Regions from separate parts of the Streptomonospora sediminis genome, predicted to be linked through region 2. Evidence: riboswitches for the same ligand, from Rfam matches in the RefSeq annotation. Region 2 holds a riboswitch; the other holds the start of a gene.

Region 1 (6,848 bases), on a different contig from region 2:
GGTCGCGGTGGGTCAACCCGTCGGCCCACACCCGCTCGGCCGCGTCGCCGTCGCCGCGCATCGCCAGCAGGCGGGCCAGCAGCTCCACTGCGCCGCCGGCGACCTCGGGCTCCACCGGCGGCTCCCGGTCCGCGCGCCCGCCACCTGCCGACGTGGCAGGCACGTCCGCGGCCCTCTCCTCGGATCCGCCGCCTTCTTCGGTTTCCGCCGCCGCCACGACCGTGCCGAAGGCGCTGATCGCGTGCTCGACGTGCACGGCGCCCAGCAGCAGCCGCAGCCCGGCGTGCTCGCCCAGTTCCAGGCCGCGGTGGATCACCGATGCGGCGGCGTCGGCGCGGCCGCGGGCGAGCAGCCGGGCGGCGTAGTCGCGGGCGGCTGCGGGCACGATCTCGGCGGAGTCGCTGTCCAGCACCTGGTCCCAGTGCTGTTCAGCGGTTGCGGTGTCGCCCTGTTCCTCGGCCAGCCGCGCCAGCCCGTAGTGGGCGGCCGGCCGGTAGCGGTTGTTGCCCGAGTCCAGCACCTCGCCCCAGGCGGCCCGGGCGCGGTCGCCGTCGCCCTCGGCCTCGAAGGAGAGGGCGAGGTGGTAGGCGGCGCGGGGGGCGAACTCGGGGTGGCCGGTGCCGATCGCGGTGCGTGCAGCAGTACGCGCCGCAGCGACCTCGCCCATGTCGTGGCGCACCACGGCGAGGCCGAGTGCGGCCAGCGGCAGGTACCGCCGGGATCCGCCGTCGACGACGCGCTCGTAGACCTGGGCGGCGCGGTTGAGGTGCCCGTTGCGAGCGAGGTCGCGCGCCTGGTCGCACAGGCTCTTGAACTCCGGCTCGTCTCCGGCGGCGTCGTTGGCCGAGGAGGGCCCTGCGGACGCTGTCATCGGCTGCCTCCCATGGGGTGCGCTCCAGGGCGGCTGCGGCTTGCGGGGCCCTGCAAGGGGTCTCCGCCGGGCTCCGGCGGCCGGTGGCGGCTGCTCCCACTGTGCAGAGCGGGTGCGGCCGGCCGGGGCTCAGGTGGGGGAGATATCAAGTAATGCACTTTCCACGCGGGGGGCGTTCCGGGGCGTTGCAAGTGTGGCGCCCCGGCGGTTCATCTCGGAGATTAGCCCGTTGCGGGGAGGCTCGTCAGCGCGGCGCGGCCGGAGAATTGCGGGGTTGGCCGGAACCATCCCCTATCCAACACCTTTACAACGTAGATTTTTCAAATGCCCGGACCGGCAGGCGACCGGATACGCGGTCTCGGCGCACAAGACGGCGGCCGCCGGCCCGCCTGTTCAGCGGGTCCGGCGGCCGCGGCCGTTGTCCGGCGCAGGCGCCTACACCTCGAACGCCTCCGGCGGCGGGCAGGCGCAGACCAGGTTGCGGTCGCCGTAGGCCTGGTCGATGCGCCCCACCGGCGACCAGTACTTGTCGAACCGCAACTCCGGCAGCGGGAAAGCGCCCTCGCTGCGCGGGTAGGGGTGCTTCCAGTCGTCGGCCGTGAGCGCCTCAGCGGTGTGCGGCGCGTTCTTCAGCGGGTTGTCCTCGGGCATGTAGGCGCCCTCGGCCACCCGGTCGATCTCGGCGCGGATGGCGATCATCGCGTCGATGAACCGGTCCAGTTCCGCCAGGTCCTCGCTCTCGGTCGGTTCGACCATCAGTGTCCCGGCCACCGGGAAGGACATGGTGGGCGCGTGGAACCCGTAGTCGATCAGCCGCTTGGCGACGTCCTCGTTGCTGACCCCGGTCCGCTTGGCCAGGCCGCGGATGTCGATGATGCACTCGTGGGCCACCAGGCCGCCGCTGCCGGTGTAGAGCACCGGGTAGTAGGGCTCCAGCCGCTTGGCCACGTAGTTGGCGCTGAGCACCGCCGCCTCGGTGGCCGTGCGCAGCCCCTCCTCGCCCATCATCCGGATGTAGGCCCAGGAGATCTGCAGGATCCCCGCGGAGCCGAACGGCGCCGCCGAAACGGGCCCCACGCCGGTGTGCGGGCCGGCTTCGGGCTGGCCGGGGTGGTTGGGCAGGTAACCGGCCAGGTGGGCGCGCGCCGCGACCGGGCCCACGCCCGGACCGCCGCCGCCGTGCGGGATGCAGAAGGTCTTGTGCAGGTTGAGGTGGCTGACATCGGCACCGAACTCGCCCGGCTTGGCCCAGCCCAGCAGCGCGTTCAGGTTGGCACCGTCGACGTAGACCTGCCCGCCGGCCTCGTGCACCAGGCGGCACACCTCGGTAATGGTGTCCTCGTAGACCCCGTGCGTGGAGGGGTAGGTGACCATGATCGCCGCCAGGTCGCCGACGTGCGCGGCGGTCTTGGCCCGCAGGTCCTCCAGGTCGATGTTGCCGCCGTCGTCGCAGGCCACGACCTTGACCCGCATCCCGGCCATGGTCGCGCTTGCGGCGTTGGTGCCGTGCGCGGAGCTGGGGATCAGGCAGACGTCGCGGCCGTGCTCGCCGCGGCCGCGGTGGTAGCCGCGGATCGCCAGCAGCCCGGCCAGTTCGCCCTGGGAGCCGGCGTTGGGCTGCAGCGACACGGCATCGTAGCCGGTGATCTCGGCCAGCCAGCGCTCCAGGTCGCGCACGATGCGCACAGTGCCCGCGGCCTGGTCCAACGGCGCGAACGGGTGCAGCGCCGCGAACTCCGGCCAGGTCACCGACTCCATCTCGGCGGTGGCGTTGAGCTTCATGGTGCACGAGCCCAGCGGGATCATGGTCCGGTCCAGCGCCAGGTCCTTATCGGAGAGGCGGCGCATGTAGCGCAGCAGCGAGGTTTCGCTGCGGTGCGCCGAGAAGACCGGGTGCCCCAGGTAGTCCACACCGCGCCGCAGCTCGGCGGGCAGCGCCGGGGCTCCGTTGCCGGAACCGCCGGAGCCGCCCGAGCCGGCGGTCTCACCCTGCTGCCGTTTGGTGCCGTTGGCGGGGCCGCCGGTGAACGCGTCGACCACGTCCTGCAGGTGGGCGGGCGTGGTGGCCTCGTCGCAGGAGATGCCCACCGTGTCGGCGTCGGCCGCCAGCAGGTTGATCCCCCGCTCGGCCGCGGCCTCGACCACGGCCAGGGCGCCGCCGCGCACCCGCACGCGCAGGGTGTCGAAGAACTCGTCGTGGACGACCTGGCACCCGGCTGCGCGCAGCCGCGCCGCCAGTTCGACGGCGCGGCCGTGCACCTGTTCGGCGATGGCGCGCAGGCCGTCGGGGCCGTGGTAAACCGCGTACATCCCGGCCATGACGGCCAGCAGCACCTGGGCGGTGCAGATGTTGCTGGTGGCTTTCTCGCGGCGGATGTGCTGTTCGCGGGTCTGCAGCGCGAGGCGGTAGGCGGGCTTGCCGGCGTTGTCGACCGAGACGCCGACCAGCCGGCCGGGCAGCTGGCGCTGCAACCCTTCGCGCACCGACATGTAGCCGGCGTGCGGACCGCCGAAGGCCATGGGTACGCCGAAGCGCTGGGTGGAGCCCACGGCGATGTCGGCGCCCATCGAGCCGGGGCTGCGCAGCATGGCCAGCGCGAGGATGTCGGCGGCCACCACCGCCAGTGCGCCGCGCTCGTGTGCCTCGGCGATGACGGGCCGGGGGTCGCGCACCGCGCCGCCGGCCGCCGGGTACTGCACGAGCACGCCGAAGGCATCGGTGTCGGGCAGGCCCGCCGACAGGTCGGCCACGACCACGTCGATGCCGAGGGGTTCGGCGCGGGTGCGCAGCACCGACAGGGTCTGCGGGAACACATCGGAGTCGACGATGAACGCGTTGCCCTTGGCGCGGGTGGCGCGCCGCGCCAGGGTCATCGACTCGGCCGCGGCGGTCGCCTCGTCCAGCAGCGACGCACCGGTGACGTCCAGGCCGGTGAGGTCGGAGACCATCGTCTGGAAGTTCAGCAGCGCCTCAAGGCGCCCTTGGGAGATCTCGGGCTGGTAGGGCGTGTAGGCGGTGTACCAGGCCGGGTTCTCCAGGATGTTGCGCCGGATGACCGGCGGGGTGACCGTGTCGTAGTAGCCCTGGCCGATCATCGAGGTCAGCACGCGGTTGCGGTCGGCCAGCTCGCGCAGTTCGGCCAGCGCCGCTGTTTCGCCGGCGGCCGCGGGCAGTTCCAGCGGCGCCGGGCGGCCCGGTCCGGTGAGGATGCGCTCGGGCAGCGCCGCGGTCATCAATTCGGTCGTGCTGCCGTAGCCGACCGCCTTGAGCATCTGGGACACCTCGGCCGGGTCCGGACCGATGTGCCGGTCAGCGAAGTCGCGGGCCGGTTCGCCACCGGCGTCCGGTCCTCGGTCACGGGTTGGCTGCTCCGTCATGGAGACCTCCTGGTCGCTTGGCCGCCTCGGCGGCTGCTCCTGTGTGGTCTCCCCCTCTGTCACTCACGGCTGTGCAAAGCCGCGGCGCAGGCACGTCTCGCCTACCGCTCCAGAGTGGCCTCCTCCGCGCGGTCCTTGGTGCCTGAGAGGTTACTGGGGAGTGTTGCCCCGTCGGCGCCCCTGGTACGGGGTCTCTCCCGCGCGGTATCGACGGCCAGATTGGTGTCGACTGCAGTGTTCAGATGTGAGTGGTCATTATCTACGGAAACCGCGGACCGTATCGCGGCGGGGTCCCCGTCGGGCCGTGCCGATCGTGTCCCCGCACCTACGACGGTACTGGATCCGGACGGGCCTATGCCTCCCGACCCGGCGTCCTGATCCGTGCCGCAATCCGGGTGCCGACCGATGCCGGGGCGCGGGTCGGCCCCGCTGAGGCGGTGCACGGCGCGCCCGCCGCAGACCCGCGGGCGCCGGGGCCGCGGACGGCCGGCGGGAGGCGGCACAAAACGCCCGCCCGGGCGGGATCTTGCGGGCGGGATCTTCAGTCGGCCGCCGCAATCACCCGGTCTTGCGCTCGCGGCGGCGCCGGGCGAGTTCGTCGGCCGGGCAGGGTTCGGGGCTCAGCGACTCGCTCAGCCGTTCGCCGGGGAACTCGTCGAGCGCGCCTTCGAGTTCGCGCCACACGCGGCCCAGCGCGATCCCGAACACGCCCTGGCCGCCCTGCATGAGATCGACCACTTCGTCGGGCGAGGTGCACTCGTAGACGCTCACGCCATCGCTCATCAGCGTGATCTGGGCGAGGTCGGAGGTCCCGCGGTAGCGCAAGTGCTCGACCGCCGGACGGATCTGCTGGAGGGAAATGCCGGTGTCCAGCAACCGCTTGACGACCTTGAGCAGCAGGACGTCGCGGAAGTCGTAAAGGGGGGGTCCGCCGCCCTCAGGCCGCACGCTCGGGGTGACCAGGCCGGTGCGGGCCCAGTAGTCGAGTTGCCGATAAGTGATTCCGGCGGCCGCACACGCGGTGGGGCCGCGATAACCGACGTCCATAGGCAGCGCCACCACGTCCTCTTCGCACAGCAGGCCCTGCTCCCCAGCTCGCCGTATAGCTGTATGCCTGAGAGCGGAGGTTTGCTGCTCACCGCTAGTAACCGCCACGCCGAACCTCCGGCTCCTCGGCCCACGGCGAATGACAGGGGGCATGAAGGGTGCGCCGCGGGTTCCTTCGACATTGAAGGTAAGCCGGTCGCATGGACAGCGTCAACGACACCCATCGGCGCGTCGCGGAACCTCTTCGACAGTCGCGGGCATCCCGCGCCGCGCATCCGCAAGCACAGCCGCACCGGTAACCCCGCGCCACTACCGCACCGCCGCGACCTGCACCGAAACGCGGCGGCGGCGCAGGGCCCGCCGGCGGCCCGGCGGCCGGGTCCCGGGGCGCCCGGCGCAGCGGTATCCGACACGCCCGCGCAGTGGCGGGCGCGCCGCGCCGCCACGGAAACCGCAGCCCCCACCGGGCTGGTCCCGGGCGGTGTGCGCCGGCGCCCTGCCCGGTATCGTACCCGCCGGACCCGCCCCCTGCTGTGACGCGCCCGGTAGCGGCACCGCACGCAGCGTAGGTACGCAACGCGCAGCATGCCGGTGCCGATGGCCCCGTTCCCCCGCCCCACCGCGGCTGCACCTCCAAAAGCCCCTGACGCGCCGCCCGGTGCAGCGGCGAGCCCGTGCACAGCCGCCCGCCCGGCCGCTGTGCGCAGCGCGTCTGGTATGTCTGGTTCCTGATCGCAGCGGGCGGCAGCGGCCGCCCGCCCCATCCACCGCAGGGAAGGTCCCCAGGTGAACCGGCGCACCACGAACTGGGCGGGAAACATCGGCTTCGGCGCCGAGCGTGTCCACCGCCCCACCACCGTCGCGCAACTGCAGGCGGTCGTCGCCCGCGCCGAGCGGGCACGCGCCCTGGGCAGCGGCCACTCCTTCAACTCCGTCGCCGATACCCCGGGCGACCTCGTCTCGCTCGCCGACCTGCCGCGAACCATGGAACTCGACACCGCCGCGGGCACGGTCCAGGTGGGTGCCGGGGTCCGCTACGCCGAACTGGCGCAGTGGCTGCAGGAGCGCGGGCGGGCCCTGCACAACCTGGGTTCGCTGCCGCACATATCGGTGGCCGGCTCGTGCGCGACCGCCACCCACGGATCGGGTGACGCCAACGGCAACCTCGCCACCGAGGTGGAGGCGCTGGAGCTGGTGACCGCAGGGGGCGACCTGGCCGTTCTCAGCCGCGCCGAACACGGCGCCGAGTTCGACGGCATGGTGGTGGCGCTGGGCGCGCTGGGTGTGGTCACCTCGATGACGCTGCGCACCCGGCCCGACTTCGACGTCGCCCAGCGGGTCTACGAGCGGCTGCCGCTGGAGGCGTTCGCCGAGCATTTCGACGAGATCGCCGGCGCCGCCTACAGCGTCAGCCTGTTCAACCGCTGGCGCGAACCGGTGATCGACCAGGTGTGGACAAAGCACCGCACGAGCGACCCGCTGCCGCCGGGAACCGAATCGGGCCTGTTCGGCGCGCTGCCGGCCCCGGGCCCGCGCCACCCGATCCCGGAGA
Region 2 (6,848 bases):
GGTGGAACTCGGCCTGCGGCCAGGCACGGTGCAGGTCGAACGCCGTCTTGGCCGGAGTGCACACGTCGTAGCGCCCCTGCACGATGACGCCGGGGATGTCGTGCAGCCGGTCGGCGTTGGCGATGAGCTGGCCCGGTGTGAAAAAGCCGCCGTGCTCGAAGTAGTGGTTCTCGATGCGGGCGAAGGCCAGCGCGTAGTCGGCCTCGGCATGCTGGGTGCGCAGGTCCTCGTTGGGCAGCAGGGTGATGGTGGAGCCCTCCCAGGTGCTCCACGCGCGTGCGGCCTCCAGCCTGATTTCGGGGTCGGGCGAGGCCAGCCGGCGCGCGTAGGCACCGATGAGGTCGTCGCGCTCGTCCTCGGGGATGGGGGCCAGGTACTGCTCCCACAGGTCGGGGAAGAGGAACGACGCGCCGCTCTGGTAGAACCAGCGCACCTCCTCATTGCGCAAGGTGAAGATGCCGCGCACGATCAGCTCGCTGACCCGGCGGGGGTACTCCTGGGCGTAGGCCAGCGCGAGCGCGCTGCCCCACGACCCGCCGAAGACCTGCCAGCGGTCCACCCCGACCAGCACACGCAGGCGTTCGATGTCCTCCAGCAGACCCCAGGTGGTGTTGGTCTTCAGGTCGACGTCCATGCCGCTGGCGTGGGGGGTGCTGCGGCCGCAGTTGCGCTGGTCGAACAGCAGCACCCGGTAGCGCTGGGGGTCGAACAGGCGGCGGTGGTCAGGGGTGCAGCCGCCCCCGGGGCCTCCGTGCAGGAACACCGCCGGCTTGCCCGCCGGGTTCCCGCACAACTCCCAGTAGATCCGGTGTCCATCGCCCACGTCGAGCATGCCGGAGTCGTAGGGTTCGATGGACGGATACAGCGTGCGCATGGGTAAGGCGTCCTTCGTCGCAGATGTGGCCGTGGCCAATCCTAGAACTGGCATGGGGCGCGCCGGTGACGCGATGCGATCACTGAGCGGCAACGGCCGGAGTTGCGGCGGCGGGCCGCGCCGGTGCCGGCGCCACCGCCGCCCGGTCCGCGCCGAGCCCGGTGCGCAAGATCATTCCAGCGCACGATGGCGCCGGACCATGTTTCCCCGGAGCACAGCGGTGTGGCGAGCGCCGCATCCGGTCCCGCGCGGCGCCTCCCTGGCCCGCATTCGCGGCACGAATGTGTCCAGGGTCACACGAACTGCTGTAGTCCGATCACACCGCGTACGGCCGCGGGCACCTGCCGCGGCCCGATCCGCGTCCGTACCGGCCCACACAGCCCGGCTTCCCGCACGCCGCGGCGCCTCCGGCGGCAGTGCCCGAAGTACGCGCGCGTTAGTGTTCTAGGTGGGTCTGCAGGGGAGACGGAAAAGGGGCACAGAAGGCATGGCCAACACCAACGACACACGCGTCGCCAGCTACCAGCCGCTGATCGCGCCGCGCGACCTGCTGGCCGAACTCCCGATGGGACCGGAGCGTACCGGGCTGGTCGAGGACGCCCGCAACGAGGTCAAGCGCGTTCTCGACGGCACCGACGACCGCCTGCTGGTCATTGTGGGTCCCTGCTCGGTGCACGATCCCGAGGCGGCACTCGACTACGCCGAACGGCTCAAGGCGCTGGCACCCTCGGTGAACGAGGACCTGTGCCTGGTGATGCGGGTCTACTTTGAGAAACCGCGCACAACGCTGGGCTGGAAGGGCTTGATCAACGACCCCGGCCTGGACGAGAGCTACGACGTGCACCGCGGGCTGCGCACCGCCCGCAAGCTGCTGTTGGACATCGGCTCGATCGGCGTGCCCGCCGGCACGGAGTTCCTCGACCCCATCACGCCGCAGTACATCGCCGACGCCGTCGCCTGGGGCGCTATCGGCGCCCGCACCACCGAAAGCCAGGTGCACCGCCAACTCGGCAGCGGGCTGAGCATGCCGGTCGGCTTCAAGAACGGTACCGACGGCGACGTCCAGGTGGCCGTCGACGCCTGCGGCGCTTCGGCCGCCTCGCACACGTTCTTCGGGATCGACCCGGCGGGCTCGGGTTCGGTGGTGGTCACCGCGGGCAACCCGGACTGCCATGTCATCCTGCGCGGGGGCCGCGGCGGACCCAACTTCGCTGCGCAGAGCGTCGGCTCGGCGCTGGATGTGATCGAGGGCTCGGGGCTGCCGCGGCGGCTGATGATCGACGCCAGCCACGCCAACAGCGGCAAGGACCACACCCGCCAGCCCGCGGTGGCCGAGTCCATCGCCGCGCAGGTCGCCGACGGCCAGCAGGGCGTGATCGGCGTGATGCTGGAGAGCTTCATCGAGGCGGGCGCCCAAGAGCTCGACGACCCGGCGAGCCTGGTCTACGGGCGCTCCATCACCGACAAGTGCATGGACTGGTCCACGACCGAGGGTGTGCTGGCCGGCCTTGCCGAGGCGGTACGCAAGCGCCGTTCGGCCTGATCCCCGTATAAGAAGCGTGTGTTAGCGGCACCGAGGGCGGCGGTCGGCCCGGGTGGGCGCGCGTGTGTCCGTTATGTCGGATTCCAGGGGTGGTCGTGCGCCCGTTATGCCGGGTTTCCGGCGATGATCATGTTGAAGTGCCTGTCTCAGCTTTGAAATCCGGGCATTTCCGCAGGGTCGGTGCGCCGCCCGCCCCGGCCGCCTGCGGTGGGACCGGTGACCGCCCGCCCCCGCCGCCCGCGGCCGTTGCCGCTGCTTTCAGCCCGGGCCACCTGTAGTCGGCCGCGGGCAAGGCCGCCGAGCGGACCCGTGTCCGACGCGGTTCCCGAACGCGCTGGTCGGCCACCCACCGGTGCCTGCGTGCGGGTCGGCTTCTTCAGGGGTGATCGGGGCCCGTCCCGCCTCCGCCTCTGCCCCACCCCTGGTCAGCGCGTTCTCGGTGGTGATTGGCCCGCCCTGTTCTGTTCGCGGAAGGGCTGCGCTGCTAACCTGGAATCGGTCGCTGATTCCGTACGGGAGAGAGTCCGTGCAGCCGGCACGGGCCGCCGAAGGAGCAATTCCTCCCCAGAAAACCTCTCAGGCGCGCCGGACCGTACGGTCGAGACCACTCTGGAAAGCAGGGGCGCTTGCGCCCCTCGCCGAAGGTGCAAGCCGCGTCCGCGCGGCGAAGCTCTCAGGCACCGATGACAGAGGGGGAGGATGGCAACGCCAGTGACGAAACGACGTCCATCCTCTCGGGAGTGAGTCATGACTGCGCCGGATCAGGGATCTGTACCGCGCACAACACCGCTGCACGGTCTCCATGAGCGCGCCGGGGCCACCCTCGTCGACTTCGCCGGCTGGGAAATGCCGCTGCGCTACGGCGGCGAACGCGCCGAGCACACCGCGGTACGCGAGACAGCGGGCCTGTTCGACCTCTCCCACATGGGCGAGATCCACATCACCGGCCCGCAGTCCGCCGACATGCTCGACTACGCCCTGGTCGGCCACCTGTCCAAGGTCACGCCGGGGCGCGCCCGCTACACCATGATCACCGCCGCCGACGGCGGTGTCCTCGACGACCTCATCGTCTACCGGCTGGCCGATGACGACTACCTGGTGGTGGCCAACGCCGCCAACTCCGACACCGTCATGGCGGCGCTGAGCGAACGCGCTGCAGGCTTCGACGTCCTCGTTGAGGACCGCTCCCCCGACTACGCGCTGATCGCGGTGCAGGGCCCGGCCGCCGCCGCGATCCTCGCCCCGCTCACCGATGCCGACCTCGGCTCCATCCGGTACTTCGCGGGCTACCACCAGCACGTTGCCGGGCACCCCGTGCTGCTGGCGCGCACCGGCTACACCGGCGAGGACGGCTTCGAGATCTTCCTCGCGCCGGGCGACTCCGCGCCCGAGGTCTGGGACGCGCTGCTGAAGGCCGGCGAACCGCACGGGCTGGTACCCGCCGGGCTGTCCGCCCGCGACACGTTGCGCCTCGAAGCCGGCATGCCGCTCTACGGCAACGAACTCGACTCGGCCACCACGCCCTTCGACGCCAACCTGGGCCGCGTCGTCAAGCTGGACAAGCCCGGCGATTTCGTCGGCCGCGCGGCGCTGCAGCGCGTCGCCGACTCCGGGCCGCGCCACCGCCTGGTCGGGCTGGCGGGCCGCGGACGCCGGCCGCTGCGCCACGGCAACCCCGTCCTGCTCGACGGCCGGCCGGTCGGCGCGGTCACCAGCGGGGCGCCCTCCCCCACCCTCGGCAAGCCCATCGCCATGGCTTATATCGATAGCGGGGCCGACCCGGCCGCGGGCGAGACCGCCGTCGACGTCCGCGGCCGCCACGAGGCCGTCGACGTCGTCGACCTGCCCTTCTACCGGCGGGAGCACTGACTTCCGCGGCACGAAACCGCGCACACCGCGTGCGGGCGCACCGGCCTTACCGGCAGAATCGAGCGGGGTGGAACCGGTAGCGGTCCACACGCCGAACGGGCCGCCCGGCCGTGCGCGGAGGGCCGCGCGGTACCCGGACAACGACGACCTCCTGGAGAGTTGAATTGAGCGTTCCCGCGGAGTTGAACTACACGAGCGAGCACGAGTGGGTTGCGATCGCCGACGGTGTCGCCACGGTCGGCATCACCGCCTTCGCCGCCGAAGCGCTCGGCGACATCGTCTACGTCGAACCGCCCGAGACCGGCGCGAGCTTGACCTCGGGCGACACCTGCGGGGAGGTGGAGTCGACCAAGTCCGTCAGCGACCTCTACGCGCCCGTCAACGGCGAGGTCGTCGACATCAACCAGACCGCGGTGGACAACCCCGAGGTCATCGGAACCGACCCCTACGGCCAAGGGTGGCTCTTCAAGGTGGAGGTCACCGAGGAACCGTCCGAACTGCTCTCCCCGGAGCAGTACACGCAGTTGACCGAAGGCGAAGGCTAATCACATGGCGTCTCAGCGCAATCTGCTCGACCAGACCCTCGACCAACTCGACCCCGAGGTCGCAGCCGCCGTCGGCGCGGAGCTGAACCGGCAGCGCGACACCCTGGAAATGATCGCCTCGGAGAACTTCGCTCCGCAGGCGGTGCTGGAGGCCCAGGGCACCGTCCTCACCAACAAGTACGCCGAGGGCTACCCCGGCAAGCGCTACTACGGGGGCTGCGAGCACGTCGACGTGGTCGAGCAGCTCGCGATCGACCGGGCCAAGGAGCTGTTCGGCGCCGAGCACGCCAACGTGCAGCCGCACTCCGGCGCCCAGGCCAACACCGCGGTGTACTTCTCGCTGCTCAAGCCGGGCGACACCATCCTGGGTCTGGACCTGGCCCACGGCGGGCACCTGACCCACGGCATGAAGCTGAACTACTCCGGCAAGATCCTCAACGCGGTCGCCTACCATGTGCGTCCCGAGGACGGCACGGTCGACTACGACGAGGTCGAGGCGCTGGCCAAGGAGCACCGGCCGCGGATGATCGTCGCCGGCTGGTCGGCCTACCCGCGCCAGCTCGACTTCGCGCGCTTCCGCAAGATCGCCGACGAGGTCGACGCGCTGCTCATGGTGGACATGGCGCACTTCGCCGGCCTGGTGGCCGCGGGCCTGCACCCCAGCCCGGTGCCCTACGCCGACGTGGTGACCACCACGACGCACAAGACTCTGGGCGGTCCCCGGGGCGGGCTCATCCTCAGCAAGGAAGAGTTCGGCAAGAAGATCAACTCCGCGGTGTTCCCGGGCATGCAGGGCGGTCCGCTGGAGCACGTGATCGCGGGCAAGGCGGTCTCGCTGAAGGTCGCGGCGGGCGACGAGTTCGCCGACCGCCAGCGTCGCACCGTCTCCGGCGCCAAGATCGTCGCCGAGCGGCTGATGCGCGAGGACGCTGTGCAGGCGGGTGTGAGCGTGCTCAGCGGCGGCACCGATGTCCACCTGCTGCTGGTCGACCTCGTGAACTGCCAACTCAACGGCCGCGAGGCCGAGGACCGGCTGCACGATATCGGCATCACGGTTAATCGAAACGCCGTACCGAACGACCCGCGGCCGCCTATGGTGACATCAGGGCTGCGTATCGGCACCCCGGCGCTGGCCACCCGCGGGTTCGGCGACGAGGACTTCGCCGAGGTCGCCGACATCATCGCCGAAGCGCTCAAACCCGAATACAAGGCCGAACAACTGCGTACGCGCGTCGAGGCGCTCGTACGCAAGCACCCGCTCTACCCGGAGCTGTAGCGAGGGCTGCCTGCCCTCCTGGTGCGGCCGGGCCGCGCGCCGCCTGCCGGTCCGGCCGCACCGCAACCATCAGCACTCCTGTTCCCGCGAAGGAGGGCAGGACCATGGCCATCAGCGTCTTCGACCTGTTCACGATCGGCATCGGCCCATCGAGCTCGCACACCGTCGGTCCGATGCGGGCCGCCCGAACGTTCGCAACCGGGCTGGCCGAATCCGGGCTGGCGGAAAAGACCGCCACCGTGCGCGCCGACCTGTACGGCTCGCTCGCCCTGACCGGCAAGGGGCACGGCAGCGACCGCGCGGTCATCCTCGGCCTACTCGGCGAAACCCCTGAGGGCGTCGACATCGACGCCGCACCGGGCATGCTGGAGCAGGTCCGTGCGCAGGGCAGGCTGCTGCTCGGCGGCGAACACGAGATCGGGTTCGACCCCGCCGAGCAGCTCGACTTCCGCCGCAAGGAGTCCCTGCCCGGTCACCCCAACGGGATGCGGTTCACCGCGTTCGACGCCGACGGCACCGAACTGCGCTCGCGCACCTACTTCTCGGTGGGCGGGGGTTTCGTCGTCGACGAGGAGGCGGTGGGCGCCGACCGGATCACCTCCGACGAAACCGCCCAGCCCTATCCGTTCGCCACCGCCGCGGAACTGCTGGAGATCTGCCGCGAAACCGGCATGTCCATCAGCGCGGTCATGCTCGCCAACGAACGGGCGTTCGGCCGCACCGACACCGAGATCCGCGACG

What was found. A riboswitch is a leader RNA that binds a small molecule or an ion and turns the genes downstream of it on or off. The one in region 2 is predicted to bind glycine.
Region 1: linked by a shared signal. The riboswitch ahead of gcvP (aminomethyl-transferring glycine dehydrogenase) and the one ahead of gcvT (glycine cleavage system aminomethyltransferase GcvT) in region 2 are both predicted to bind glycine.

The regions. Positions count from the first base shown of each region.
Region 1 is NZ_BAAGYZ010000017.1:29,964-36,811, reverse strand. Features, by position in the region: gene ACYVD5_RS04770 (tetratricopeptide repeat protein) at 1-871, opposite strand, end outside; gene gcvP (aminomethyl-transferring glycine dehydrogenase) at 1,307-4,249, opposite strand; glycine riboswitch at 4,369-4,459, opposite strand; gene ACYVD5_RS04760 (MerR family transcriptional regulator) at 4,808-5,404, opposite strand; gene ACYVD5_RS04755 (FAD-binding protein) at 6,083-6,848, shown strand, end outside.
Region 2 is NZ_BAAGYZ010000072.1:84,732-91,579, forward strand. Features, by position in the region: gene pip (prolyl aminopeptidase) at 1-874, opposite strand, end outside; gene ACYVD5_RS14795 (3-deoxy-7-phosphoheptulonate synthase) at 1,362-2,417, shown strand; glycine riboswitch at 2,921-3,020, shown strand; gene gcvT (glycine cleavage system aminomethyltransferase GcvT) at 3,165-4,286, shown strand; gene gcvH (glycine cleavage system protein GcvH) at 4,451-4,831, shown strand; gene ACYVD5_RS14810 (serine hydroxymethyltransferase) at 4,836-6,107, shown strand; gene ACYVD5_RS14815 (L-serine ammonia-lyase) at 6,212-6,848, shown strand, end outside.